4 regions of the Shewanella sp. ECSMB14102 genome follow, and region 1 is predicted to be linked to each of the others. Evidence: predicted binding sites of a transcription regulator. Region 1 holds the regulator's gene; each other region holds the start of a gene.

Region 1 (7,513 bases):
AATGAGCCTGGCACCTCTTCCGAATCTATGCCCAAATAGTAACCCAGCGAAGCATGGGGATCTGTGTCTATCATCAGAACCCGCTGACCACGCTTGGCCAGCGTGCCCGCCAAACTGGCTACAGTTGTGGTTTTGCCCACCCCGCCTTTTTGGTTTGCAATGGTCCAGACCTTCACTTTCTGCCCCTTATTCTCGCCTTGTCGGCCAACTCGCGAAACGAGCCACTATTATTGTCGTTCTTGTCTTATTCGGCTACTCATTACCCTCTTCACGGGTAGTGACCCGGATCCCACCGTGAGGTAAACGTATTACTTTTACGCCATCTTCCAACTCCGTCACCCTGGCATCTTCAGTATCAGCTTGGGGCGCTGGCGTTACAGCAGTACCTTGAACCGTTATTTTTTCAGGGTTCTCTGCGGTCGCTGCAGCCCGGGGAGCTTGCACTTGAGGCGATACATCCGCAGCAGTCTCTGCCGCCGATGTCACCTTAGGTCTAATCACATCCAATAAGGATGCTGTCTGCTGTGGATGACGGCTCATCCAATCGGCAATAATCGCCGCCTGTTCGTCCGGCACCATCAAGAGCACTTGGGACGACTCAAGCTGGTTGACTTCCTCGCTCAGGTGCCGGTTCTTTTGTCGCAAATCCCAGTAAAGTGCAGCCACTACCAACAGGGCAACCAAACATAAAAACAGCGCCAACCGGTATCCCAGTATGCGCGTTTCGTTATCAGCCACGAGCCGACTCTCGCAAGATCGCTTCAGCCATATTATCCAGCGAAATGGATTGGCTGGAAATGCCGGCAGTTGTCACAGCCTGCGGCATACCATAAACAACACAGGAAGCTTCATCCTGGGCCCAGATGGTAGCACCAACACCTTTAAGCATACGCGCCCCTTCACGGCCATCGGCGCCCATGCCCGTCAGGATAACCGCCAAAACATCACCGCCAAAAGCCTTGGAAGCTGACGCAAAAGTGATATCGACGCAGGGCTTGTAATTCATATCTTCATTGCCGGCGAGAATTTTAATCCGGCCTGTAGCCCCTGAACGCTCCAGCATCATTTGCATGCCGCCGGGCGCGAGATAGGCGCAACCGGGTCTGAGCATGTCGCCGTTGACAGCTTCTTTGACTTCTATCTTACACAAACCATTTAGCCTGCTGGCAAAGGCCGGTGTAAAAGCTGCCGGCATATGCTGTACCAATAAAATGGGATGCGGATAGTCCGCCGGAAACTGGGTCAATATTCGCTGTAATGCCACCGGCCCACCGGTGGAAGTGCCTATAACCAGCAATTTATATTGCTTGCCACTGGCTCTTGCAGGCGCCGCCCCCGCACTGCGTCTCTGCAATTGACGATTGGCTGAAATACTTGCTGCTGTGGCGCTCTGGCGCGGCAAACTGCTTGACGCTGCGGGCCGGTTTGACGAACCAAGCGGCGTAGGCGTTACGTTCGGCCGAACTATGGGGCGAAATATCCGCCTGCGTCCCAACGCCTTGACCCTTTGCTGCAGCAAACGAATCGCTTCATCCTTGTTGGTGGCAATATCTTCAAACCGCTTGGGAAGAAAATCCAAAGCCCCTGCGTCCAGCGCATCCAGGGTTGCCTTGGCGCCATCATGGGTTAAAGAAGAGAACATCAGGATAGGTGTCGGATGAGTGGCCATTATCTGCCGCACGGCGGTTATTCCGTCCATTATCGGCATTTCAATATCCATGGTGATCACCTGAGGCTTGAGCTCAGCGGCCAGCTTAACGGCTTCGGCACCGTTATTGGCCATTCCTATCACTTCAAGCTCAGGATCCTGATTGACTATTTCGCTGACTCGTCGTCGAAAGAAGCTCGAATCATCGACAACCAAAACTTTAATGGTCATTTAAATCCTTATACAGCACTTCAACGCTTGGACTTGGCGTAGTGCTTCAATAATCCTGGTACATCGAGGATCAGCGCAATACCGCCGTCCGATGTTATAGTGGCCCCCGCCATCCCCGGCGTACCGTGCAACATGGAGCCCAGCGGTTTAATCACCACCTCTTCCTGACCTATCAGGGCGTCCACCACAAAGCCTATCTGCATAGTGCCAAGCTGCACTATAACCACATGGCCATGCTTTTTGTCACCATGTTGGAAGCTCATCGGTTTACGGCTGAGCCAACGTTCGAGATAGAACAGTGGCACCGCCTTTTCCCTGACGATTACCGTCAGTTGTCCATCCACTATATTGGTCTTGGTCAGATCCAGATGGAAAATTTCATTCACACTGGAGAGCGGCAAGGCAAACACCTGCTTGGCAACTTCCACCATCAGAGTGGGCATTATCGCCAAGGTCAAAGGTACCTTAATCTCCAGACGGGTGCCTTTACCTTTGGCTGAGTCGATATGCACAGAGCCATTAAGCTGGGTGATACGGGTCTTAACCACATCCATCCCCACCCCACGGCCGGAAATATCGGAAATCTCTACCTTGGTCGAGAAGCCGGGGGCGAAAATCAGGTTATAGGCTTCCTGATCGGACATCCGGGCCGCGCTGTCTTCATCCAGCACGCCACGACTAATGGCAATCTCTTTGAGTTTCCCAGCGTCCATTCCGGCGCCGTCATCCTCAATTTTAAGCAGAATATGGTCACCTTCCTGGCTGGCTGCCAGGGTAATCACCCCGGTTCTTGGCTTACCATTGGCCTCACGCACATCAGGCATTTCAATACCATGATCCACAGAGTTACGCACCAGGTGCACCAGAGGATCGGCAAGGGCTTCGACCAGGTTCTTATCCAGATCCGTGTCTTCACCTATCATCCGCAGATCTATCTCTTTATTGAGGCTGCGGGCCAAGTCACGAACCACCCTGGGGAAACGACCGAATACCTTCTTAATCGGCTGCATCCGGGTCTTCATCACTGCCCCCTGCAAATCGGAAGTCACCAGATCCAGGTTAGCCAGCGCCTTGGACATCTCCTCGTCTTCACGGGATATCCCGAGGCTGACCAAACGGTTACGCACCAATACCAGCTCACCGACCATATTCATGATCTCATCCAGGCGAGCCGTATCAACCCGAACTGTCGTTTCCCCCTGCGGCACGCTGGCCGCAGCCTTGGCAGGTGTAGCGTCTTTAGCAACTGCAGGAGACTTGGCCTGAGGCTTGGCGGCGGCTTTAGGCGCCTCGACTTTGCTAGTTGCAGCAGCGGCCTTTTGTACCGCCGCTGCATTCGTTGCCGGCGCTTGGGACGCGGCAGCTTGAGATGCCGAGGGTTGGGATACAGCAGGCGCTGAACCACTGGCTTTAGCCCCTGGACCGGCGCCTTTGCCATGTAACTCATCGAGGAGCTTTTCAAACTCATCATCGGAGATTTCATCGGCATCGACACTGGCAGATGCGGCTTCCTCAACAACAGCACTGTTGGCTGCAGGCGCCGCGGCAAACTGCCCCTTACCATGCAATTCATCGAGCAGTCGCTCAAATTCATCGTCTGTGATGTCATCTGAAGAGGAACTTACAGGAGCGCTGTCGCTGGACTTGAGGGCGTCACTACCCAAAGCCGGAGCACTGCCGACAGAAGGCCCCTTGCCTGAACCATGCAAGGCATCCAGCAAGGCTTCAAACTCGGCTTCATCAATTTCATCTATACTAGTCGATGTCTCGGGAGTCTGTGAAGTTGGCTCCTCAAACAGCTCCACCGCGGCACTATCAAGCATGCCATCAAACAACTCATCAACACTCTCATCGCCGGTTTCTACTGCGGCAGGCGTTTCAGCCTGAGCCTGTTCTGAAGGTAAAGGCGCACCTGAGCTAAGCAGCTTGAGTTTTGCCAATAACACTTCATCTGCAGCTTCCTGCTCCTGGCCGGATTGGGTTTGGTTGAACATGGTGTTAATCGTGTCCAACGCTTGCAGTATAATATCCATCAACTCGGAGTTGACACTGCGCTTACCGGTACGCAATAAATCGAAGGTGTTTTCTGCCTCGTGACAGACATCCACCATGGGCCCTAACCCGAGGAATCCTGCACCGCCTTTGACCGTGTGAAATCCCCTGAAGATGGCGTTCAGCAAATCTGTATCTTCCGGATTATTTTCCAGAGATACCAACTGCTCTTGCAACAGCTCAAGGATCTCGCCAGCTTCAATCAAAAAATCCTGGAGTATCTCTTCATCAACATCAAAGGCCATTAAATTGACTCCTAATTAGAAACCCAGACTTGAGAGCAGATCATCGACTTCATCCTGACCATTCACCACGTCTTCGCGTTGCTCTGCGTTCAGTATGGGGCCTTCTGCCTCTATGCTCTTATCCTCAGCACCGCAGAGATCATCCAGCGGCTGCTCACCGAACACTGTCAGCAAAGAAACCAAGCTGTTTTCCACTTCCCGCACCAGCTCTATGACCCGACGGATCATCTGTCCGGTCAAATCCTGAAAATCCTGAGCCATCAGTATCTGATTCAGTAATTCCCGCAGCCGACAAGCATCGGCTTCACTCTGTTGCATAAAGTGTTGTACGTCATGACACAGGCCCTTGAACTCATGCAAGGCCAAATCACGGCGCATCAGCTTATCCCAGGCGGGTTTGACATTTTGCAGATTGGTACTCAGAGCATCCGACAAAGGCAAGCATTCTTCGACTGCGTCCATAGTTTTGTTGGCTGCTTGCTCTGTCATATCAATGACATAGGTAAGGCGTTCTTTGGCATCGGGGATATCAGTGTTGGCAAGCTCAATAAGGCGGCTATCTACCTGAAAATCCACTAAGGCGTTGTGCAACTGGCGGGTCAGCTTACCGACTTCTTCGAACAGATCCCTTTGCAGGGGAGCCGCCAGTTCCCGCAGCAATTCGTCGGCCTTATCCTGCTCTCCCTGACTGAGCAGGGCAACCAATTCCTGTGCCTGCTCCAAAGTCACCAGCCCGGATGTCTCTGCTTTCATTGCATCACCCCACTCAACCGAGCCGTTCGAAAATCTTATCCAATTTCTCTTTCAACGTAGCCGCGGTAAAAGGCTTAACAACATAACCATTCACGCCGGCCTGAGCCGCCGCAATAATCTGTTCACGTTTGGCTTCGGCAGTTACCATTAACACAGGGATATGTTTGAGATGCTCGTCGGCACGAATCGCCTTGAGCAGGTCGATTCCCTGCATCCCAGGCATGTTCCAGTCGGTCACGACGAAGTCAAAGTCGCCCTTTTGCAGCATAGGCAGAGCTGTTGAACCATCGTCTGCTTCCTGGGTGTTATTGAACCCCAGGTCTCGCAACAAGTTCTTAATGATCCGTCTCATCGTTGAAAAGTCGTCAACGATGAGAATCTTCATATTCTTGTCCAAGGTTTCCTCCGGTGAGCTGACATACTTATAAGTTGCTCAATCATTAATTACGCTTGTGTCCAGTGCTTGAGTTTGGCTTTCAGCCTCAGCATGGCCTGACTATGGATCTGGCTCACCCGGGACTCACTTACCTCAAGAATGACACCAATCTCTTTTAAATTCAGTGCTTCGTCATAATACAGCGACAAAACCAAGGCATCGCGCTCTGGCAAGCGCTTAATGGCATCGGTTAAGGCTGATTGGAATTGGCTTTGAGCCAGGCCCTCAAAAGTGTCATCTGCCGGCATATCTTCCGACATCAACACATCGGGCGCTACCCCCAAATCTTCTATTCCTATGATTTTACCGGTGGAAACATCATTGAGAATATGATGGTATTCATCCAACGACATCTCCAATCGCTCGGCAATTTCACTATCACGGGCATCCCGCCCCAACTCCTGTTCGAGCTCATCCATCACCTGAGCGACTCGCCGGTTATTGCGATGAACCGAGCGTGGAACCCAGTCGCCACGGCGTATCTCATCTATCATGGCGCCACGAATGCGGATCCCGGCAAAGGTCTCAAACTTGGCGCCTTTGCTGCCATCAAACTTGGATGAAGCTTCCAGCAATCCCATCATGCCGGCCTGCAGCAGGTCATCGAGTTGAACCGATGCAGGCAGACGGGCAAGCAGATGATGGGCTATTCGTTTTACCAGCGGTGCATAATGCTCAACGATCTGTGTCTTATCGTTTAAACCTGCGTATGCAGCCGCTTTATTCACTCGTACCATCCTCTCGGTAATCTGTCCTTTGAACCAAGCGCTCAACAAAAAACTCGAGATGCCCCCCAGGTTGCTGAGGTATCGGCCAGCTCATAATCTTGTTTGCCAGTCCATGATAAGCAATACTGGCCGGAGACTTGGGATAGGCTTCCACTATCAATTTCTGTTTCCGCACCGACTTGCGTAGGTTCTCATCAAACGGAATGGTTGCCACAAGTTCAAGTGCCACATCCAAAAATCTGTCAGTTACTTTACTGAGCTTAGCAAATAACTCCATCCCTTCCCGCAAACTCCGTACCATATTTGCGACAATTTTGAAGCGGAACACACCATGCTCACGACTGAGGATCTTAATCAGCGCATAAGCATCGGTAATAGAGGTGGGTTCATCACAGACAACCACAAGTACATCCTGTGATGCACGGGAGAAGCTGAGTACCATATCCGAGATCCCGGCAGCCGTATCGACTACCAAAATATCAAACTGGGTTTTCATTTCACTAAAGGCGCGGATAAGCCCGGCGTGCTGAGCCGCAGTCAGTTCGACCATGGCCTGAGTCCCCGAGGTGGCAGGAATAATACCTATTCCTTTTGGACCTCGAACGATAATATCATCAAGCTCCGACTCTCCCGATAGCACATGGGACAAATTGCGTTCGGCGCGTAGGCCGAGCATCACATCCACATTAGCCAACCCTAAGTCAGCATCCAAAACCAGGACACGTTTGCCTTTTTCTGCCAGAGCAACCGCAGTGTTGATGGAGACACTGGTTTTACCCACGCCCCCCTTGCCTCCGGTCACGGCAATTACTTTTACTTTTTCGTTATTTGGTTGATTCATCATTCGTAAACCGCTCGCTTGGTCCCGGGTCATAGCTTTACTCAAATGCATAGGTCATCTCTTCTGACCTGGCTTTATTATTAAAATGACTTGCTTCAGTCTTGTTCAATATGGCCAATGCCTGCTTGGCCAAGGTCAGGGTATCAGCGACCTGCATATCCTCAGGAACCCTTTGACCATCAGTAATATAACTTAATGATAATCCACTTTGGATCAACACGCTCAACGCGGCACCCAAAGAGACGGACTCATCAAGTTTAGTTAAAACCGCCCCTGCGAGATCAATTCGCTGGAAATGACTTACCGCCTCTTCAAGCACCCGACGTTGGCCGGTCGCCGAGAGCACCAGATAGCTACGAATAGGCAAACGGGTATTGGCGGCAAGGTTATCCAGTTGTTGGTACAAGCGCATATCCCTTTGCCCCATACCAGCGGTATCTATCAAAACCAGCTTCCGGCTGCGGAACTGATACAGTATCTGCTCCAACTCATTGAGGTCATGAGCCTGCTTCACCGGACATCCCATTATTTTGCCATAAGTTGCCAATTGCTCAAAGGCTCCGATGCGATAATGGTCCA
Region 2 (7,513 bases), on a different contig from region 1:
CGCCGAGCGCCAATAAAGGGATCCATTTCTGCATATTCTTTTCCTTGTAGGGCATAAAGTGAACTGAGCCTGGATTTAAGATGTTTAAAAACAGACACTTCGCCAGAGAAAGGGCAATTAAGCCCATCTGTGATCTGCATCGGCTTACTGGCCTGAATGCAAGGCGTGGCTTGCAGCAGATAGCCTTACTCCTTTGCAAGAACAACACAGCAGATAGGCCGATAAGCCACGCCCTTCGGGGCTCTTACGGCAATAGTGCCACGAGAACTTACTCGCACCTTCCCTAGATTACTCATTACTAAAGCATATTGTTCAATTCAATAAAACAGGTTCGCTATTTTTTAACCGAAATGACTGTCGTTTCATCCTGAAGTAGCCTGTACGCGGCTTTCACCCAGACGCACTTCTGCAAGCCATTCCAGCCCCGAATATCGATACATGCTCCCGCTTACCCTATCCTTCAAATCTGTTTACTTATCCTTCGAATAAAGTGACTCCGTTCCTGCCTACACTTGCGGAAAACTGCGAAATTCACCCGAATAAATTGATTGTTTCAATGCAAGCCAGGCCTCAAAGCGCTATGATCTCCGGCAATGCAAACCCAAGCCGTTTAACCGGCCCCAAATTGAAACTGAAAACCTCGATGACAGCGAACCTCCTTTGCCCCTGCAACTCCAAGCTCCCTTATAGTGAATGTTGTCAGCCGCTTCACACCAAACAACACAGCGCCGCCAATCCAGAGCAATTGATGCGCTCCCGCTATGCCGCCTTTGTTAAAGCAGAGTTTGATTATCTTATCGATACCCATCACCGGGATTATCGCCAGGGACTGAGCGCACAAACCCTGGCCCAGATGCCAAAGACCCAGTGGTTGGGCCTGCAAATTGTCGCGCGGGAGCCTTTGACAGCTGGACAAACCAAGGCCAGAGTCACTTTCAAGGCCTGGTATCTGGCCAATGGCCAGTTGGACGCTATTTTTGAAGAATCTGAATTTATATTTGAGGGCGGCCGCTGGTTTTACACCGAGGGCAAGCAGTTTGCGGTCAGCTATCCCAAGCGCAACGACACTTGCATTTGCAATAGCGGCAACAAGTTCAAACACTGCTGCCTGAAACGAATTTAACTTAGGCTGGATTTAACTTAGGCCGGATTTAAGTGTGGAACCTAAAAAACTTAAACTAGCTGATCAATGCAGCAATGCAGGTTGACTCTGTTGCAGAAAAGCATTGAATTCGGCCTCTCTGAGCGCCGGGCTGTACAGGAACCCCTGGGCCTGATGACACATGCATGAAGTAAGGAAGCTTTCCTGTTCAGCGGTTTCAACCCCTTCTGCTGTCAGGGAAATATTCAACGCCTTGGCCATGGCGATAATCGCACTGACGATTTCGCGGCTCTCGCGGCTAATGCTGAGATCAGAGATAAAGGATCTGTCGATCTTGAGCTTACTGATGGGAAACTGTTTCAAATAGCGCATTGAACTGTAACCCGTACCGAAATCATCAATGGCAAGCCCTACCCCCAAGTCAGCCAGTTCCTGGCATAAATTGGTGGCATAACGTATATCCTCCATCAATTCGGTTTCGGTGATCTCCAAAATAAGAGTGCCGGGTTTCAAGCGGTAACGGTTGAGCAACTGCCAAACCTGTTCATAAAGATTACTACCGAAAAACTGCCGCGCCGACACGTTCACATGCATGGCAATATTGATATTGTGGTGCTGCCACAAATTAAGCTGGCGACAGGCAGCCTCCAGTACCCAGGTGCCTATGGCATTGATGAGCCCCGACTGTTCGGCAATATCGATAAAGGCGCCGGGATAAAGTACTCCCCGCTTGGGATGATGCCAGCGGATCAGCGCTTCCGCGCCTATGTAACTGCAGCTTTGCAGATCTTTAAGCGGTTGATAATAAAGTTCAAACTGCCTACCCCGAATGGCAGCGTGCAGATCTCTTTCTATCTGGGCATCATCCTTGAACGCCTTGAGCAGTGCACTGTTGAAAAACTGAATGGCCGTGCCCTGCTTCTTTTTGGCGTATTGCAGCGCAATATCGGCGCAAGTCAGCGGCGCGACCAACTCGGCGACTTCGGCAATGTCTACCGCAGCCAGTGCCGGCTTGGGATCCACTTGCTCACGGCCGATATTGATAGGATTTCGCAGTTGTTGATAGAGGCGATGACAGCAGGCATCGATATCGAGATCGCCGCTATCATCAAGCAACAATGCAAATTCATCGCTGCCTACTCTGGCAATACTGCAGTCGGGATAAAGAGAAGCAAAATGTTTCAGACGACGGGCGACTTCAATCAACAGGGCGTCGCCCTGTTCATGTCCATAGGTATCATTGAAGCGTTTAAAACCAATCAAATCGATCAGCAGCAACTGCCCGCTAAAGGTTCTATCGAGTAAACGATTAAAATGGGTACGGTTGTATAGCCCGGTCAGGCTGCAACGCCAAGCCAAGCGCTCAAGTTCGGCCTGATAGTTATGCTGCTCGGTACAATCTTCGCAGGATACCAACACATAGTGATTACCACGCTGGGTAATAAATTGACTGGCATGGTATCTGAGCCAGTATTCCTGGCCAGACTCCCGATTAAGCATCACTTCACCCGTCGCTACTTCGCCACGCAACACCTTGGCCAGGGTCATTTCAGCCTGTTTGGGTTGCTGCTTAAAGAAGGACAACTGCTTTAGACTGGCACCCAGCATTTTCTCTTTTGGGATGCCGGTGATCTGTTCATGGGCGCTGTTGATGTATTCAATCGCTTCTGTGTGCAAATTGATCAGCATACTGACCTGGGCCGATTGTTCAGCCGCCGACTGAAACAGCGTCAGCAACTCGTCTTTGCGGTAGGCGTCATGGGTCGCCAGAGTCAGCGCAAGCTGGTCAGCCACTTGCGATGCCAAATGGATTTCCAAATCACTCCAGTGATGCCCGGTAGAGGTTCGCTCCAGGCTCAAAACCCCTTCAATATGACCATTGATCCTGATAGCAACATCCAGAGAACTGGCAATACCGTTGACGCTAAAATAGATCTCGGCAAGTTCGCTCATGCGCCAATCAACCACCGCATCATTGGCGTCAATATGGCGTTTTTGCTTGAGTTGGTCGATATAAGATGGGATTTGATTGAGGTGTAATGGACGCGGCGTTTTAAGAGGCTTTCCCGAGCCAAAGCGGGCAACTTCAAACTGTACATGCTGATCCCTGGACCAGGACCAGACACTGGCATGTTGCACATCGAGATATTGACACAGGAGTTCTGTAGCCAGTTCAGCCGTCTTGGCGAAGTCGCCCTGTTGCTTGGCAACCGAGTTGGTCAACAACTCCAGCAATCGCTGATAACTACGTCGCTTCACACATATCCTCAGGTTCCCTTTCGGGCTCAAAGAAACCCGCGCCGAATGCGCGGGCCTGCCATCATATCTCTGCGCGAGATTACACTTTTACATAATACCCAGCAAGACAACTCATACTTTGTTACATTTACCTTGTTATGTCTTGCTTTGTGGCTTTGGTTTACGAACAGAACACTACTGACCATTTGGCTAAAAGCGCAGCTTATGCCAAAGCGTTTTCCAACTGAAAAATCATTTTCTCGGCACTGCAGGAAAAAGTCAGCGCCAGGGTCACAGTCTGCTCTGAGTTGCTGAGTTCTACCTTGACATCGGCGAAGCGGTCTGTGGCCAATTGCTTGAGAGCCTCGGCATCAACCATTGCCGACTCACCTTGAAAAGTCAACGAAAGCAAGGTGTCTCCTTCTTCGACCACTGTTCCTATATCCACATAGCTGCCACATTCGGCACAAGTGTCCTGCACATTGGCGGCCTGAGCCTGTTCAATACTCTTCATCTCTTATCTCCGATAGTGAGAGTCACGCAACAGTATAAACCATGGACGACACCTGGACTGAGGCAAGCCTCACGCCGTTTGATATAGACCGGCCAGTTTACGTTGTTCCGATAGTTGATCAACAAACTCCATCAATGCCACCTTGGGTTGGTTCAAGACACCTTCCGTGCGCAGCCTTGTGTGCCAATCACAATTATTCAGCGCTTCCTGCATCCCGCTGTCTCTCTTCCCTCGAATAACCACAGGTTCAGGCATCAAGGCCTGGGCCAACTGAAAGCTACGTTCACCGTCACTGAGAAAATGATAACTGTTATCTACCGGCAAAGGCTCCTGACTCAAGTCGCCAAGCAAAGCTTGAGGCGCAGGCAAGTCAAATTGCTGCCGCAGGACAGTGTCCAGTTCAATATCGTCGTGCAGGTGAAACTGAGGCCAATCGCGCACATCTTGAGACAGCAATGCCAAAAGCAGGGCAAACTCACCCCGGCGATGGGACTCAACAGCCAGATTCAACCGTTCGCCCAATTGCAGCTCATTGATTAAGGAAACATCAGCACGCATAAAAAAACACCAACAAAACAACTCGTTGTTAGTTAATCGACCAAATGACCACGAACTTTAGCCCTTTTTTTAAAATCGGGCTTTACATGAAAAAGGTTTCTGACTACTATGGCGGCCGCAATTGAGGAGGGGTTCCCGAGTGGCCAAAGGGATCAGACTGTAAATCTGACGGCTCCGCCTTCGAAGGTTCGAATCCTTCTCCCTCCACCATTTGCCTACAATTTAAAAAGACACGAAAGTGAAATCGTGGAGGGGTTCCCGAGTGGCCAAAGGGATCAGACTGTAAATCTGACGGCTCCGCCTTCGAAGGTTCGAATCCTTCTCCCTCCACCATCTTTCACTCCAATGTCTGGCTCCAAAAATATGTGGAGGGGTTCCCGAGTGGCCAAAGGGATCAGACTGTAAATCTGACGGCTCCGCCTTCGAAGGTTCGAATCCTTCTCCCTCCACCATTTCTTTTTTATCCTTTAATAAAACTCGCAAACGTTTTATCTGCGCCTAAACTATCCAATTCCACAATAATCAATAGCCTAGCCTGTGTCTGTGCCTCAATGCACCTGAGTTTTCGCTATCCATTGTCATTACCTTTGGTTATGATTAAGACCATCCTGTTATAAGAAAGAACAACAACAATGGCCGATCTCTGGGTAAACGAAGCAATTGCCAAAATCGAAGCCGATTTTCAGCGCAGCGCCGACACACATTTGATTAAACTGGAATTGCCGGCGGTAGCCGGAGTGGATATCTATCTTAAAGACGAAAGCACCCATCCAACCGGAAGCCTCAAACACCGTTTGGCAAGATCACTGTTTCTGTACGCCCTGTGTAACGGCTGGATCAAACAGGATACTCCTGTCATTGAATCCTCCTCCGGCAGTACAGCTGTCTCCGAGGCCTACTTTGCCCGACTGCTGGGACTCCCCTTTATTGCCGTTATGCCGGCGTCCACCGCCCGCAAGAAGATACAGCAGATAGAGTTTTATGGTGGCCGTTGTCACTTTGTCAATCACTCCAGCGAAATATACGCCGAGTCTGAACGGCTGGCGCGGGAGCTGAATGGCCATTATATGGATCAGTTCACCTATGCCGAGCGAGCCACCGACTGGCGCGGCAACAATAACATTGCCAATGCCATTTTCGATCAGATGCAGCGCGAGCCCTTCCCTATTCCCGAGTGGATTGTGATGAGCCCGGGTACCGGCGGCACTTCGGCCACCATAGGCCGTTATATCCGCTATCAACGGCTTTGCACCAAGCTGTGTGTGGTCGACCCGGATAACTCAGTATTCTATGACTATTTTCAACAAAGAGATGCGGCCATCACCTGTGAGCAAGGCAGCAAGATTGAAGGTATAGGCCGGCCCAGAGTCGAGCCCTCCTTTATCCCTGGGGTGGTCGACTCCATGTTGAAGATCCCCGATGCCGCCTCAGTGGCGACAATCCATTGGCTGGAACAGATCATCGGCCGCAAGACCGGGGCCTCGACCGGCACCAACCTCTATGGCGCCCTGATGCTGGCGGCCGAAATGAAACGCGACAATCGCCAGGGCTCAATAGTGACCCTGATCTGCGATCCCGGTGAGCGCTATCTGGACACTTATTACAACCCCGCGTGGATAGCCGCCAACATAGGGGATATCAGCCAGTATCAAAACAAACTGAAGCTGTTTGAAACCACAGGTGAACTCTGCTGCTAAGAGCGCGCTTCAGATAACAAAAAGCCGCATCAATGCGGCTTTTTGTCAATTACCACTACAGATTAATCGATATCCAGATACTTGTGAGTCTGGATAGACAAACGCCAGTTGCGTTCGATACAGACTTTCATCGCCAGCGCCGTCGCCCGGCTCTTCTGGCTGATGGGCTGCAGGCAGATAGTCTTGTCTTTGAGATCCAATCCCTGCAGCAGTTGATCCAGTTCCTCAATATGAGCCTCGGTCGCCACCGGATGCTTAATCTCATTTGCCCGCTCCAGCGCCTGACGCAGTACCGGCATCCCCCCCTTCATACCGACCTTGGGCGAGACTGTGACCCAGGTATCTGCGCTGCAATTCACCTCAAAGGTGCCACTGGTTTCAATTTGAGTGCGAAAGCCTGCGGCATTAAATGCTTCTGTCATTTCAGTGAGCGGATAGAGGCAAGGCTCACCCCCTGTGATCACTATATGCCTGGCATTGAATCCCTGCAGTTTAAACGCCTCCAGTAACGACTTGGCATCATGCTCGGCCCAGCGGCCGATACTGCCATCGGTGCGGATCACATCGGCAGGTTTCACCTGATTGTGCTCAAGCTTGTCCCAGGTCTGGCGGGTATCACACCAAGGACACCCCACAGGGCAACCCTGCAAACGCACAAAAATGGCCGGAACGCCGGTAAATACACCTTCCCCCTGCAGGGTTTCAAAGACTTCGTTGACGGGGTAGTACATCGGGGTTCCTCATATTTGCCGGGGCGGCATTTATAGAGGAATTTAGCCCCAAGCGCAAGGATGAGCGAATTTTCCGTTTTTTATCCAGTCGGCGCTGACAGTCGGCCAAATTAGGGTAAACTGTGGCGATTGAGTCATCCCTTTGAATAGACGCTTATGTCTTCATCCAATCAATCGCTTATGTCATCAGAATCAAACGCACCGCAAACCACAGAGCCGCCCCAAAGCACTAAACCAACTATTTCCAAGGCGATAGTCGTTTTCAGCGGCGGTCAGGACTCCACCACCTGCCTTATTCAGGCCTTGGCCCAGTATGATGAAGTACATGCCATCACCTTCGACTATGGCCAGCGCCACAGCCAGGAGATTGAAGTTGCCAAGCAACTGGCACAAAAGCTCGGCAGTGCCAGTCACAAGGTGCTGGATGTCACTCTGCTCAATGAGTTGGCCATCTCGGCCCTGACCCGCGACAATATTCCGGTATCAAACGACTTGATGGACAATGGTCTGCCCAATACTTTTGTTCCCGGACGCAATATTCTGTTTCTGACCCTGGCGGGGATCTATGCCTATCAAATAGGCGCCGATGCCGTCATCACAGGCGTCTGCGAGACTGACTTCTCCGGCTACCCGGACTGCCGTAATGACTTTATCAAGGCAATGGAATCTGCGC
Region 3 (7,513 bases), on a different contig from region 1:
AGGGATACCCTCTTTGGCCGAGTGACCGAGAGGGCGATACGACGCCTGGGATTGCAGGTCTTTGAACATCTGCACCGGCTGGATCTCGGTTTTCACCTCGACAGGCGCACCGGCGGATTATCGCGGGACATAGAGCGCGGCACCAGCGGCATCAGTTTTCTGATGCGTTTTATGGTGTTCAACATAGTACCCACCTTGTTGGAAATCCTGATGGTGGTGGCCATTTTACTGTGGAATTATGGTATCTGGTTTGCGCTGATAACCTTCTGTTCCGTGCTGGCCTACGGTTTGTTTTCTGTTGTGACGACTGAGTGGCGTACCTCTTATGTCCGTGAGGCGGCGAAGGCCGACTCGGTATCCAACACCCGCGCTATCGATAGCCTGCTTAACTATGAAACCGTCAAATACTTCAACAATGAAGCCTATGAGGCGAATGAGTATGACAAGGCGTTGGCAGACTGGGAAGTGGCCAAGCGCAAGAATCGTCTGTCGTTGTTCGCCCTCAATGCCGGTCAGGCCACCATTATTGCTGTCGCCATGACTTTAATGCTGGGGCTGGCGGCCTTTGAAGTGACCCGTGGACAGATGACTGTGGGTGACTTTGTATTGATCAACGCCTTTATGATGCAACTCTTTATGCCGCTCAACTTCCTGGGTTTTGTGTATCGTGAAATTCGGGGGGCTTTGGCCAATATAGAGAGGATGTTCTCGCTGCTGGATAAGACTCCGCTGGTAAAAGACAACCCAGCGGCCAAGGATATCGTGCCGACAGAGGGCCTAATCAGTTTTGACTCGGTTGGCTTTGGCTATGGTGACAGGGAGATACTCAAGGGCGTGAGTTTTGAGATAGAGCCCGGGCAGAAGGTGGCTGTCGTGGGTGAAAGCGGCGCCGGTAAATCGACGTTGGTGCGCTTGTTGTTCCGCTTTTACGATGTCAGCCAAGGAGCGATTCGGGTCGATGGTATCGATATTCGCGATATGACCCAAGATGCACTGCGCCGAGCCATTGCCATAGTACCTCAGGATACTGTGCTGTTTAACGATACTCTGTTTGAGAATATTCGCTATGGCCGCCCCGATGCTTCGGACGCCGAAATCTGGCAGGCGATAGAGTTGGCCCACCTTAAGCAGTTTGTTGAGGCATTACCGCAGCAGGCCCAGACCAAGGTGGGTGAGAGAGGCATGAAACTCTCTGGCGGTGAAAAGCAGCGAGTGGCAATTGCCAGGGCGATATTGAAGCGCTCGCCGATACTGATCTTCGATGAGGCCACCTCATCACTGGACAGCCGCTCCGAGCGGGCAATTCTCAAGGCGCTCGACGAAGTTGCCAAGGGTCATACCAGCTTGGTGATTGCCCACAGGCTATCGACAGTGGTGGATGCCGATAAAATCTTAGTGTTGCACCAAGGCCAGTTGGTTGAATCCGGATGCCATGACAGCCTGCTGGCCGCCGATGGATATTACGCGCGTTTATGGCGGATCCAGCACACAAAACAGTCAGATGAGTCGGTGCAAGTTCAGCATTGATTCAGTCTTGCTGCCGCATACTCGAAAGTCCAAAGTCGCGTCAGCCATGGGGGCAGCACAGATGGAAAACATTGTATTGCAGGTCAATATTGAAGGAATGCAGGACAAAGTCCGTACAGATTGGAATTGTCTGGCGGATGAGCTTAAGGCCCGAGGTATGGATGATGTTGCCCTCAATCAATTACATACCGAGTTACGTGCCGGGCTGAGAGTATCCACCCGCGGCCTGACTCTGTCTATGGTATCTGCAGAACCCTTTAATGAGGCGTTGGAAGGAATTATCAGTGAGTCAAGAAAGCAGGCTCAGTCGCAAGGGGAAGTGCGTAGCTGAGCCTGAGTTGATGCTATTTCTTGGTTTGGTTGCGGTCGGCTTGCCAGCCGTCGCACAGTAGGTTGAAACTATTTTTCGCTTCATTTAGCGGTGTCAGTTCAGTTATTTTACCGCCGCGATAACAGAGCATCTCTCCCTCAATCTCAATTAAACGGCTGCAATTCTTGCAGCTGAGCGATGCAGTTTTGCTCGTTTCCGGCTTGGGGACCTGACTGACAAATGTCATTTTCACTTCAAAATCCTCTGGAAGTGGCAAGTCTTGATTAGGCGCAAGATCTTACCACTTTTGTGATGCAACGCACAATCTAACCATTATTACGCTTCGCTGACAGTGACAATACCTCATTGATCGAAGTGAGCGTAGTATTTATCCAAAGATACCGACAGGCCACTTTGGGTAACGATTCTGACGTGGCGTGGTTTGAGTTGTCTTGGGTCAGTAACCCCGCAGGAGTGGGCCAGCATCCCCAGATCATGGTGCAATGCCTTGTTGTAGTTGGCGACTCGGGTGGATTTATCCCTGGGATCCAATCCTTGTTGCAGTTTCTTGTTATGGGTGGTTATCCCGGTGGGGCAGGTATCCTTGTTGCACTGCAGCGCTTGAATACATCCCAGCGCGAACATATTCCCTCTCGCTGAGGCGGTGAAATCCGCCCCCAGCGCCAGCGCCCAGGCGACTCTGGAGGGCGTGATAAGTTTGCCTGAGGCTATCACCTTGATCCTTTGCTTCAGTCCATGCCGCCGCAGTTGATCGACCAACAGTGGCAAGCTCTCTTTCAGCGGTAGGCCAACATAGTCCATCAAGGTTTGCGGCGCTGCGCCCGTTCCGCCATCGGCGCTGTCGAGGGTGAAGAAATCGGGAGCCGAGTCATGACCGCGTTGGTTAATCTCTTCCAGAAAATCTTCCAACCAGTGAGTATCACCCAAGACCGCTTTGATCCCTGTGGGTTTGCCTGTCACCTGTCTGACTCTGGCTATCATGTCGAGAATATCGCCGACATGATGAAACTCGATATGGCCGTTGGGACTGATGGAATCCTCTCCTGCTGGGATCCCTCTAATCGCGGCTATCTCTTCGGTTACCTTTACCCCGGGAAGAATTCCCCCCTTGCCTGGCTTGGCTCCCTGACTGAGTTTGATTTCGAACATTTTCACCTGAGAGTGAGCGGCCACTTCCCTGAGCTTGTCATCATCCAGGTGCCCTTCAGCGTTGCGAACGCCATATTTGGCAGTGCCTATCTGGAATACCAGATCGCAGTTTCCCTTGAGGTGGTGGGCGCTGAGGCCGCCTTCGCCAGTGTTGAGCCAGCATCCTGCCTGGGCTGCCCCATGGGAAAGGGCGGTAACAGCTGGGCGAGAAAGAGCGCCGAAACTCATGGCGGAAATATGGCAAATGGCGCTGGTGGCAAAGGGATGTTCGCAGTCAGGGCCAATAATCACAGGTGTTGGCGGTACAACGTCTTGATCCAGTGTGGGGAAGGCGGTGTTCATAAACAGTATGCTGCCGTTGGCTTCCAGTGGCCTGGTGGAGCCGAAGGCTATGGTGCGGTCGACATTTTTCGCCGCTCGGTAGACCCAACTACGCTCGGCACGATTGAAGGGGAGTTCTTCCCGATCGAGAGCGAAAAAGTACTGGCGGAAGAATTCGCCCATTTTCTCGAAGAAATATCGGAATCGTCCGACAACAGGGTAGTTATGCCGCACCGCCTGCTTGGTTTGCATCACATCGGCGATATACATATAAGTGATTACCAAGAGTCCTAAGCCGACGACTATCAAAAACAGGCCGGAAAAGAGTTCCAGGCCCCACATAAACCAGTTTTGCTCGCGCATCTTCTATCCTTATTGACTGCCAAAGTGGCTGGTTACCAGGCCCGTGGGCCCCTGTTCTGCCAAGGTGAGAATAAAAAGTTGATCGTATTGCTGCTCATCCAAACTAACAAGGGGGCCACCGAGTGCCTTGATGATGGCCGGAATCGTATTGCTATGGCCGGCGATCAGCACATTGCCTTGGCTGGCTTTGACCGCATCAGCTATGGCATTGATGTGAACCTCCAAGCCGCCTTTGGCTGGAAACACCTCAATCCTGAGTTGTTTGGCTGTTGCAATTGGTCCCAGGGTTTCCTGAGTTCGGCGAAACTCACTCGACATCAGCCTTTGCAGTTGGGTGTCCTGTAGTGCCGCTGCCAGAGCCTCGGCTCGCGCCTTACCGGCGGCTGTCAGCCCGGGATCGCTTCCCTGAGCTTTTTCCGCGTGCCTAACCAGGAATATGGTTTGATTAGTGTTGGCGGCCTGGGACGGCAAACCAAAAAGCACTGAAAGACAAAGCAGTAGAAAAATTCTTACCATTTTTATTTTCTATCAAATACTTAAATAACATGTGGGATCATAGCCCGAGTATCGGCCTGGGTAAACAATCACTAAACTAATTGCTGAATTGGTCGATAATTAACCTGGGACACGCTTTTCATACGAGGAAACCAAGATGGAAATCCGCAATCATGGCGCTCAGGTCTCTGAGGTGGCCAAGGATAAGACCCAACAACTGGATGGTAATCATGGCAAGGCGGTATCTGAAGTCGCCAGTAGCAAGAGCATCCGCCATGTCAGTCAGCAGTTGATGAATAACGCTATTCTGGCGGCGCAGGAGGAGGTAAGTCTCAATAGTGGCAACGAACCCATGAGTCTCTTGTATCGCGCCGCGATTGAGGCCATCAATGAAGAACTGGCACCCTACATGGGTGAAAATGCCCTGCAGCAGGTGCAGGAGCAGCAGATAGATACTTCTCCCGAGGCCACGGCCGACAGAATTGTTAGCTTTGCGACTCAGTTCTTCAGTGTCTACCAGCAGCAAAATTCCAGCATGGACTTTGACAGTCAGCTGTCCGGTTTTATGGACGTTATCGGCGGCGCCATAGATCAGGGCTTTAAAGAGGCGACGGATATCCTCTCCGGGCTCAAGGTGCTGGAAGGCGAAATCAAGACTGGGGTGGATGAAACTTACGCTCTGGTACAGCAAGGGTTGCAGGCATTCAGAGATAGCTTTAGCACAGAGCAGGAATAATCGAGATCATGCGAAATCTTACCTGCAGATAACCCCCTCACTATGAGGGGTTTTTGTTGGTTGAATATGGGGTTATGCTGCAATAATCGTCTTGTGTTACCTAAGGAGAAGCTATGTGGACTGAAGGTCGGGTCATTGAGCGTATCGATTGGAACAGCAAGTTATTCAGCCTGAGGATTGCCGCCGAGATAGCACCGTTTATTGCCGGCCAGTTTATCAAGCTCAGTCAGCTGCGGGATGATAAACGTATCGCCCGGGCCTATTCGCTGGTGAATGCCCCTGGGACTGACTATCTTGAAATACTGGCGGTGGCGGTAGATCAAGGCCAGTTGTCACCGGATCTGCAATCTTTGCAGCCGGGTGACAGTATTAGCGTGACAGACAAAGCCACCGGCTTTATGACTTTGGATGAGATCCCAAAAGGAGAATTACAGGGGCGTCACCTGTGGTTTTTGGCAACAGGTACGGCTGTGGGGCCGTTTCTTTCCATGTTGGATACTCCTGAGCCTTGGCAGCGGTTTGATAAGGTGGTTCTGGTTTACGGGGTAAGAGAAGCGCAGGATCTTGCCTATCTCGATAAGATCCGCGGCTATCAACAGGCCTATCCCGAGCAATTTGTGTTTGTGCCCTGTGTCACTCGTGAAGATTTTGATGGTGCGCTGCGTTGTCGCATCCCGGATGGCCTGCAAAGTGGTGAGATAGAGGCCAAGGTCGGGCTGAACATAAGTGCAAAGGACTCGCAATTGATGCTTTGTGGTAATCCCGGGATGATCCAGGGGGCTACGGCGGCACTTATCGATAAAGGCTTGGCCAAAAACCTGCGCCGGGCCCCAGGACAGATAACAGTCGAAAAATACTGGTAACAGGAGAGTCTGGATGCAGCTCTATTACTCTACAGCTTCGCCTTATGCCCGCGTGGTCAGGGTCATTGCCCGCGAGCTGGGTTTGGCGTTGGATGAAAAGCTGGTCAATCCTTTCGATAACAGTGACGAGTTACTGTCGGTTAACCCTTTGGGGAAAATTCCCTGTCTGCTTTTGGATGATGGCGCCGCACTGTTCGACAGCGAAGTCATAGCTCGCTTTCTGGACGACAAATTCGGCCAGAATTGTTTCTTTGGACCACCCGGAAACTGGGCTTATGAGTGCCAGTTCTCGCTGCTCAAAGGCGCGCTGGATAGCGCCGTTGGCTTAAGGCAGGAACAGATGCGTGAAGAGGAGGGGGTTCGTTCATCTTTCTGGAGCGGCCGTTTCGAGCAGGCCCTGCTCAGAGCCTTAATGGAGGTGGAGCGTCAGGGAATTATTGCGAGCGGCCCACTCGATGCCAGACAGGTACTGCTGTTGGTGCTACTCGAATACCTTGATTTTCGTCATCCGGATCTCGACTGGCGTAAAGTGGCACCGGCCTTGGCATACTGGCTGGAATCGGCATCAATCAGGCAGAGTTTCCGAGATACTCGTCCTGGGTGATTTCTCGGTGATTTGCGGTTTGGCCAAGTCCGAGTAACGCCTGCCCTTGGGGTGGGTTCTACGATTGGTTTCACCGAAGACGCCATAGAGGTCACGGCTCATGCCATAGTCCAGTCGCCGATCGCTGAAGGGAACTCTTCTGTCTTCATGATGTTGATACTTGCAGTCGCATTGGCTGCAGTCACATTCCGCCAAGGGGAGCCGGGGCGCCTCCTTTGACAGAAAACGCTTGCCTTCAAGCGCTCTTATCGCTTGGCAGGCATTTGGCGCCAACACTATGGAGACACAGTGATATTGTTTCTCTTTGGGGGCAGAGGGTCTGTCCTGACGACGCTTTTCAGGTCTTAACCTGTGACGGAACAGAAACAAGATCAGTAGCAAAGACACCACAGCCAGCAGGATTTCCAAAATATCCAAGATACTTCCTCTCTCCATGTATAAGTTTTAAGGTTCAGTTTAGTTTAGTTTGCGACAATTTGGCCGATTCCAATCGCTTTGCTCCCAGCCACTGCCATTCTGTCTGTTTTCATCTGTATTCCCCTTGTCAGAATTTTTGCATTAGGCTGAAAATAAAGTTGATTAGAAATAGTTCTCATTAAATTACTCATCCAACATGAGGTACTGAATAATATGAGCTACAAGACAGGTCTGATACTTGGCAGTGCGTTGGCCGCATCCAGCTTGATGTTGCCGGTGGTTGCCGCCGATGAGGTGACGGTTTATTCCTATCGTCAGGAGTTTTTGGTCAAGCCCATTCTGGATGACTTCAGTCAGGCTACCGGGGTGAAGGTTAATTTTGTGTTTGCCAAAGATGGCATTGCCGATAGATTGGCCCGTGAAGGACGCTTATCACCGGCGGATCTGGTGCTGACGTCTGACTTTTCCCGCTTGCAGGAATTGGTGGACAAGCAGTTGGTCAAACAGGTGGAAAGTGACACACTCAAGCAGAATATTCCGGCCCAATACCGGGATCCCGAAGGAAACTGGTACGCCCTGACTATGAGGGTGCGTAATCTCTATTCCAGCAAGGAGCGCCTCGGGCCGCTGACAATCAACTATGAAGACCTGGCCGATGCCCGTTACAAGGGTAAGGTGTGTATGCGTAGTGGCAAGCATCCCTACAA
Region 4 (7,513 bases), on a different contig from region 1:
TGACAGTTGCGGCAGTTGTCATGCGCCTCAAGGTGCCACGGCGCTGACCGACAAGAGCTGCAACGACTGCCACAACAATGACACCAATATGTACTTAAATGCCGGGCTGAAACACACTCCGGGCATGGAGCAGATAAAAGCTGTCCGTACCCTGAATAACAGCCTGAATTACAGGGAAATGGTGCATTCGCTGCACAGTGGTACCCGTACTGTGGCCGGTATGGGTGGCGATCGAGAAACAGCCACTTATCCCAAGCCAGCCAATGATTGCCGCGCCTGCCATAGCAAGGGTCAACTTACATTGGATGGACTGAGCCAGAGCGCCTCCGTGTTGGTCGCCACTCCCGGCGCCACCGAGAAAGGCCAAATAGCCGAGTATTCTCCCACAGTTGCAGCCTGTGGTGGTTGCCATGTCCAGGTGGACGATTGGGCCAGCCATGCCGAAGCCTTCGGTGGCGTTTTCCAAAAGGATGCCAGTGGTGGACCTGTATATCTGAGCGGCAGCGAAAGCTGCGCCATCTGTCATGCCGAGGGACGTAATAACGGTGTCGACAAGGTACACGGCCTCGGGGATTAAGCCTCATTGCCTTATCGGCCAAAACGGCGCTTCGGCGCCGTTTTTATATGCAGTTTTTATCAATTCAGGAGCTCAAACCTGCCAATCCGACACAGCTGCCATGATATCGCCAACTGAGCACTGCTCTGCTCGAAATCCACCATCATCTTGATCGATGCAGAAACAGGAAGCCCTAGTGGTTTCCCTTTATTTATCTGAATATTCGCTGTAGTCTTAATCGGATCAAAACCGAATAACGTATACAAAGACGGGATCTATGAGTCGAACTACCCCCATCGTTCATAAAACGCGCACTCAGGTTGTGGTCGAAGTGTTGCGGGAAAAAATTCTTTCAGGGGAAATCGCAGCCGGTGAACCGTTGCGTCAAAGCGCCCTGGCAGAAGAGATGAATGTCAGCCGGATTCCGGTCAGGGAAGCCCTTTTGCAACTGGAAGCCGAGGGGTTGGTCAAGTTTGAAGCCCATAAAGGCGCCACGGCTACCGAACTATCGGTTGAACAAGTCAGCGAGTTATTTGAACTCAGAGCACTGATTGAAACTGATCTCCTTGCCAAAGCCATTCCAAACCTGCAGGATGAAGATCTGCGTCAGGCCGAAGCCGTACTGGACAAACTGGAATCCGCCTTTAAACAGGATGATGCCGTGGGCAGTTGGAGCGAACTCAACACAGAGTTCCACACAAGTTTGTACCGCGCCGCCAACCGTCCCCATACCATGGAAGTCGTACATGGTCTGAACACCAACTGTGATCGCTATATCCGCTTACAGTTGTTGCTGACAGGCGGGATCCCCCGAGCCGAACAGGATCACAGGGATCTACTGCAATTATGTCGGCAAAAGAAAATAGATGAGGCCGTGGTCCTGTTGAGGGCCCACATACTGCACGCTGCCAATGCCATTCGCGAATTGGTAGCCCAACAGGTGAGCTGAAAAATCACGACCCTTTCCAAGCAATAGCGCTTTAGTTGTCCAAAAGACAGATCTGGCTTCTGTCTTTTTATTTTGAGAGTAAATTCAATGCAGTACGCCACTATTACCGGCTGGGGAAAGTGCGTTCCCCCTGCCGTACTGACCAATCATGATCTGGCCACCTTTATCGATACTTCCGATGAATGGATTAAACCCAGAACAGGGATTAGCCAGCGTCATATAAGCCACGTCAACACTTCTGAATTGGCCACAGTCGCTGCCCAGCATGCACTGGCCGCCGCCGGCATAGAAGGTAGCGAACTGGACATGATTATCCTGGCCACCGCCAGCCCGGACACCCTGATCCCCAACATAGCCTCGACCGTGCAGGCCAATGTAGGCGCAACCTGTGCCGCCTTTGACATCAACGCCGCCTGCAGTGGCTTTCTCTATGGCGTAGGCCTGGCCACCGCCCAGATAAAGAGTGGTCAATGCAAGAAAGTCCTGGTTATCGGCGCCGAGCGTCTCAGCTTCTATCTCGACTGGTCAAGAAGAGAGACCGCAGTACTGTTCGGTGATGGTGCCGGTGCTGTGGTGCTGGAAGCAACAGACAGCCCATGTGGCGTACTGGGCTATGAGCTCAACAATGACCCAGGTGGCCGCGATATTTTGAAGGCCAGTTTCGGGACGGGTATGGATAGATTTGTCGCCGAGTCGCTGGACTTCTACATTCAGTTCGACGGCCAGGAGATTTTCAAACGTGCCATCAACGGTATGGGTAAACTCAGCGCCCAAGTATTGGATAAATGTGGCTTGGATAAAGAACAAGTCGATTGGGTAATCCCCCATCAGGCTAACGAGAGGATCATCGACACTCTGGTACACAGAATGAAGATCCCCAAAGAGAAGGCCTTCGTCAATATAGCCAACTATGGCAACACCTCGGCCGCGACCATTCCCATCGCTATCTGTGATGCGTTGGAAAAAGGCATGATCAAGCCAGGACAACACATTCTGTCCTGTGCCTTCGGCGCTGGCCTCACCAGCGCGGCCTTGCTGCTGAAATGGGGTGATAGAGTCACACCGCTGAAACAGAGCGATGCCGAGCTGCCGCCATGCGAGCAGACAGGTATTGAACTGGTAAAACGCGCAGTAGACTATTTCTGCCATCGCGATAAGGCTTAAACGAATTAAGCAGAACTCCAAACAAAATGCCGTTCACTTTCAATGAACGGCATTTTCGTTTTTAGATGCCATACTTGGCCAGGAATAACATGTCCGGTCGCAACAAAAAGTTGCGCTGACGAATATAGAGTAAAATGCTTGCCGAAATAAACTCACTCAATTATACCGCTTTCTAAAAAAGAGAAGGCCTCGAGGTCTTATTCGCACCTTCTCTTAGGTCAGTTCTTGGCCCTACTTGAGCGGTTTGCTTATCCGGATGACTACCCGACGGTTACGGACCCGTTCATCACTGGAATCATTGGATGCCACATGCCGCCGTTCGCCGTGTCCTTCAGTATGGATCCTGTCTCCCGGGATACCCCGTGCGACAAAAAAATCTTTAACGGAATCAGCTCTCTGTTGTGAAACCTTCTGGTTAATGCTGCGGCCGCCATAACTATCGGTATAGGCATCAATCAGCACCAGCTCCACTTCAGGATCATAGGCCAGATACTCCTGCACCCGCGCCAGCTGCGCCTTGGAATAACGGGTCAACTCAGTACCGCCCATCTCATAGGTAAGCACGGTAAAGGCGATATCATCGAAACTGTAAGGCAGTAGATTGGCCAGACACTGCTTGAACTCGCGGTATTTCTGGGCAAAGTTGGCCGCGGAAAGGCCGACCGCCACCGTGTGGCTTTGGTTGTACCAATCGCTGTAGTAGAAAGTGGGTTCCATGCCGCGATCCAGCTCAGTCAGCATGGACCAGGCGGCCTGTTTCGGCACTTCGCCATTGAAGTATTTCTGGTAGCTCAACTCGGTAATCGCCTTTGATGTCACCCCGGGACGCCAGGCTGGCGCTTTGCTCATCAAGCGAGCATGAGTCACTGCATCAGGCTTTTGCCACATGTCCAGAGTAAACTGCAGATTCAGCTCTTTACCCGCATGACTGGAAAACACAGCTTTGCCGTAGGAGGGAATATCGTGCTCGAGGCTGCAACCTATGGGGGTGTTTTGCGCCACACGCCAATGAGAGTCGTCGAGTGACGCCACATAGTGCCTGAGATCCGCCATCGCCGACCACGGCAGACAAAGAGTCGACAGCAGAAACAGTTTACGCCACATAGAAATCTCTCTTTTCACACACCATGTTGTCTCTATCGGCAAAGAAATTCATTCCTTTAGCCTATAAAAACAACAATCGAACATGACACCCTGTTGATGTTTTAGCATAATAGCCGCTTCGTTATTTTCCAGGGGAAATGCATGACTCAGCCAAGCCTAGCCAACCAACTCAAGCACAGATTCAGGGGCTATTTCCCTGTGGTGATCGACGTGGAGACCGCTGGCTTCAATGCGCAGACAGACGCGCTGCTGGAGATTGCCGTCAGTCTGCTGAAGATGGATGCCGAGGGCAATCTGGGAATAGACAGAACCCTGCACTACCATATCGAACCTTTTGAAGGCGCCAACCTCGAGCCGGAGGCGCTGGCATTCAACGGCATAGATCCCAACAACCCCCTCAGGGGCGCTGTCAGCGAGAAAGAAGCTTTTCTGGAGATATTCAAGGCGGTGAAAAAAGCGCAGAAAGCAGCCGACTGCCACAGATCTATCATAGTGGCTCATAATGCCGCCTTCGATCACGGCTTTGTCAGCAAAGCAATCGAGCGCAATGATATCAAGCGCTCGCCGTTTCATCCCTTTGCTACTTTTGACACCGCCACGCTGGCCGGATTGGCCATAGGACACACAGTACTGGCCAAGGCCTGCAGCTTGGCCGGGATCCCCTTTGACAACAAAGAAGCCCATTCGGCGCTTTATGATACAGAGCGCACCGCCGAGCTGTTCTGCTACATAGTGAACCGCTGGAAAGCTCTTGGCGGCTGGCCTTTGCCTGCCACCGCCGAAACCGACACCCCGCAAGGGGATATCTAAACCGGCTCAGACATATAAGCCGACTAAAACTCTGGGATTTCCTGGCCTCAAGCCAAACTATTTGAGCGTTTGGCTTGAGGGTGCATCAGCAACCACCGACCAGTGACCAGAAAACAAAGACAGCCCGGCTCAAAACCAAGGTCTTGAGCCTCATATTTAAAGCCCAGTGCGACTGTCGAGTTTAAGAGCCTTAATCAAATCGAACACTTCATGGATCTCTTTAAACACTTGTTCTATGTCTGCGCTGAGATCCAGCGGCTTGAGTAGATCAAGTTGCGGCTCAAAATAGCTATGCTGACAGGCTATTTTGACAAACAATCGCCCCTGTTTAAAACAGGCTTCCAGCTCACCTTGATAAAATCCTGATAGTGACAACAAACGTTCCATGGTCACTGTATTAAGCACATATCTGGCTTCGAGCTGATCGTCACTGTAAACTTCAAATCTACCCTCAAAGTCCGGGTCTTCCAGCTTTACCCGCGTGAGTTTGCTTCTAAACTGCGCCAAGCCATTGGCCATAAAACCTTTATCGCGGCGCACCTGGATGGTGGCGGAAAATCTCTTCGGCAGCTCGAACTCTATCACTATGCCATCGAACAGCGTCTTATATTGGGGACCATTATCGTTCTTGCCTGTGCGTTCGAGTAACGTCAGTTCCCTAAGCAGAAAAGGCACATTAAGATACTTGCCTCTGACTGAGTTTTGAAAATAACCTTTGTCATAGTCGGGAAAGAGACCATAGTCTTTATAGCTTTCCAGTTCAGGCAATCCCGGAGGATTGAACGCAAAGCTTTTACCGAAATAACCCAGCAGTAAAGGATAGATCTCCTCGACTATCTGGGTACGCAGTTCACCTATCTCACTGCCTGCCCAGATATTGGCCAACACCACCAATCCCAGGGATACCAAGGCGCCGCCAAAACCAATGAAAAACACCCCATCTTTAAAATCCAGCATGAAAGCGCCATAGAAACTCATGGCAAAAAACAGCAAAAATGCCGGAATGCCGATAAAGGTGAGAGGCGCAACTATCTTTCTACGCTCTTTATACCTGGCAGCGGCGGCCTCTCGTACCGACTCATAACGCCGACACTTGGGGGCAATCTTTTTCCCGTAATACTGGCCGAAGGCCAGCTTGTCCTGCTCCGGGATCTCCAACTCCATTGAATTCATCCTGTTTTCTTTATTTTTGCCATTTTTGCCGAGCCAGCCCGTGACTATCCGACAATAGTCTCTCAGCCTCAGACTAAGCAGTTGGCAAAATGCACAACGAACACTGAGACTAGCACTTCCCCCATTTACCGCAGCAGTTCACCAAAGGTCTCTTTTACTCCGGTAACCCGGCGTGCTCCAGAGAACAAAAACGCTGTCGAATAAAACTATTCTTACGTAGGGCTTTAAAGAGACAAAAATCCGATGACTCTTGTCATCGGATAATATTTATTTCGATAATATTGACGGCATTACAGCTTTCCTTTTCAACAAGGAGCCACTGCGGGTTTTATACCCGGAACAACAACAAACTTGTCTCGCTGCGCCGACAAAACTCAGGCGGCGATTCGTTGTTTCAGTTCTAACCAAGCGTTATCCACCAAACGATAGTCGGCATCTTCAAGCTCTTTAGCTGCCAGTTTCAGGCATTGTTGCATCCGCTCATTCAAGGCATCCAGCCCTTGCTCTGACTCGTTTTCCAGCTCGGCCAGCACCACGGCAAAATGGCCTTGAAGGTAACCGCTGGCAAACAGGGCATCATCGTCACCGCCGGCCACTATCTCGCCAATCCACTGCTCCAATGCCTGTTCGTACTTCTCTAACATGCTCTACTCCGCTAAGTCTGGGTTGGCCACCTGATACATCACGTAATCCCGGTAACCTGTCACAATTCGATAATAGCCACTAAGTTCGCTATCCAATTTCTGGTCGCCACTATCCACGATAAGCGGCCTGCCTTCAAGTGCTTTTAGTTTGCTTTTGGTGGCAAGAATGATGATATTTTCCTTGCCAATGCGCCGGATAAGCTCGGGCGACAACTGCTGATTGCCACGGCCAAGAATGTGCCCTTGCCCACCTATCAGGGTAATGATCAACTTAACCTTTTGATTTTCAGTGGCGCTCAATAACTGCGCCGCATTAAGATCCGAGGCCAGCAGGGTCTTGTTCTGCACCAGATCCACCCCGAGCAGAGTGTTATCGAGCCCCAGCTCCTCCATCACGGCCGCCACTGTACTGCCGGAGCCCATGATATAGAGCTCATCTTCCATATCGCCGACCACCTCGGCGGCAATATCCGCCAGCACCAGTTCATCTACCTCGCGGCCACCCATCTTCACCGCCTGGATATATCGCGGCTCGGCAGGTACTGTCATTTCACCATAACGCCGCGCCCTTACCGTGCCTTGGCGGAAGGCCTCTTCATCTATGTCCATCACATCGGCGCTCATCAGACTCACCAGGGCACCTTCCAGCAGCTGCTTCAATACCAGCCCGGATGCGTGGGGAGTAATGCCGTAAACACCCGAATGAATTTTGACCCCGGCCGGTACACCGAGTACGGGGAAGTGCTCACCGACAACGCCGTAAATATCCCTTGCCGTGCCATCGCCGCCGGCAAACAGTAGCAAGTCCAGCTCCTGCGCCATCAAGGCCTTGGCGGCAGCCTGGGTATCACTGCGACTGGTATCCGTTGCCGCCTGGTAACACACCTCGGTGCGAAAACCCAGCTTTTGCGCCAAGTCGGCGCCCATGTTCCCCGAGGCGGTATAGATTTGCAGGCGCTCGGCAAAAGGTGTTATCACAGCCAAGGCCTGTTCCATTCGCAGACCGGCCTTGGGGGTGGCACCCAGGCTCAGCGCCTCTTTTGCCACACCGTCACTGCCCTTGAGGGCCACACTGCCTCCAAGCCCGGCCAGCGGATTAATGATAAGGCCCAG

The links. The regulator FliA, encoded in region 1, starts transcription of late flagellar genes. The targets are predictions, from matches to a motif close to CTAAAGNTNNNNNNNNNNNNGCCGATA.
Region 2: the regulator FliA is predicted to act here: its motif matches at 4,447-4,473, upstream of RC73_RS07120 (VC2046/SO_2500 family protein).
Region 3: the regulator FliA is predicted to act here: its motif matches at 4,279-4,305, upstream of RC73_RS18375 (DUF5610 domain-containing protein).
Region 4: the regulator FliA is predicted to act here: its motif matches at 3,807-3,833, upstream of RC73_RS16150 (flagellar protein MotY).

Annotation. Positions count from the first base shown of each region.
Region 1 covers NZ_JWGX01000053.1:23,395-30,907, reverse strand. Annotated here, with positions in the region: gene RC73_RS16350 (ParA family protein) at 1-176, opposite strand, end outside; gene RC73_RS16345 (hypothetical protein) at 253-738, opposite strand; gene RC73_RS16340 (protein-glutamate methylesterase/protein-glutamine glutaminase) at 731-1,879, opposite strand; gene RC73_RS16335 (chemotaxis protein CheA) at 1,900-4,176, opposite strand; gene RC73_RS16330 (protein phosphatase CheZ) at 4,192-4,929, opposite strand; gene cheY (chemotaxis response regulator CheY) at 4,943-5,326, opposite strand; gene RC73_RS16320 (RNA polymerase sigma factor FliA) at 5,374-6,093, opposite strand; gene RC73_RS16315 (MinD/ParA family protein) at 6,086-6,967, opposite strand; gene flhF (flagellar biosynthesis protein FlhF) at 6,972-7,513, opposite strand, start outside.
Region 2 covers NZ_JWGX01000016.1:95,757-103,269, reverse strand. Annotated here, with positions in the region: gene RC73_RS07140 (YceI family protein) at 1-34, opposite strand, end outside; gene RC73_RS07135 (YchJ family protein) at 644-1,123, shown strand; gene RC73_RS07130 (putative bifunctional diguanylate cyclase/phosphodiesterase) at 1,187-3,361, opposite strand; gene RC73_RS07125 (DUF406 family protein) at 3,564-3,854, opposite strand; gene RC73_RS07120 (VC2046/SO_2500 family protein) at 3,924-4,412, opposite strand; tRNA gene RC73_RS07115 (tRNA-Tyr) at 4,538-4,622, shown strand; tRNA gene RC73_RS07110 (tRNA-Tyr) at 4,661-4,745, shown strand; tRNA gene RC73_RS07105 (tRNA-Tyr) at 4,780-4,864, shown strand; gene RC73_RS07100 (PLP-dependent cysteine synthase family protein) at 5,045-6,109, shown strand; gene queE (7-carboxy-7-deazaguanine synthase QueE) at 6,172-6,840, opposite strand; gene queC (7-cyano-7-deazaguanine synthase QueC) at 7,021-7,513, shown strand, end outside.
Region 3 covers NZ_JWGX01000067.1:6,266-13,778, reverse strand. Annotated here, with positions in the region: gene RC73_RS18400 (ABCB family ABC transporter ATP-binding protein/permease) at 1-1,527, shown strand, start outside; gene RC73_RS18395 (hypothetical protein) at 1,589-1,858, shown strand; gene RC73_RS18390 (hypothetical protein) at 1,872-2,084, opposite strand; gene RC73_RS18385 (FMN-binding glutamate synthase family protein) at 2,201-3,691, opposite strand; gene RC73_RS18380 (phosphoglycerate mutase family protein) at 3,701-4,207, opposite strand; gene RC73_RS18375 (DUF5610 domain-containing protein) at 4,344-4,922, shown strand; gene RC73_RS18370 (ferredoxin--NADP reductase) at 5,036-5,785, shown strand; gene RC73_RS18365 (glutathione S-transferase N-terminal domain-containing protein) at 5,799-6,389, shown strand; gene RC73_RS18360 (hypothetical protein) at 6,351-6,806, opposite strand; gene RC73_RS18355 (Fe(3+) ABC transporter substrate-binding protein) at 7,074-7,513, shown strand, end outside.
Region 4 covers NZ_JWGX01000052.1:39,986-47,498, reverse strand. Annotated here, with positions in the region: gene RC73_RS16170 (OmcA/MtrC family decaheme c-type cytochrome) at 1-577, shown strand, start outside; gene RC73_RS16160 (GntR family transcriptional regulator) at 834-1,505, shown strand; gene RC73_RS16155 (ketoacyl-ACP synthase III) at 1,593-2,669, shown strand; gene RC73_RS16150 (flagellar protein MotY) at 2,901-3,773, opposite strand; gene rnt (ribonuclease T) at 3,915-4,583, shown strand; gene RC73_RS16140 (DUF3137 domain-containing protein) at 4,740-5,756, opposite strand; gene RC73_RS16135 (YfcL family protein) at 6,131-6,400, opposite strand; gene RC73_RS16130 (ATP-NAD kinase family protein) at 6,404-7,513, opposite strand, start outside.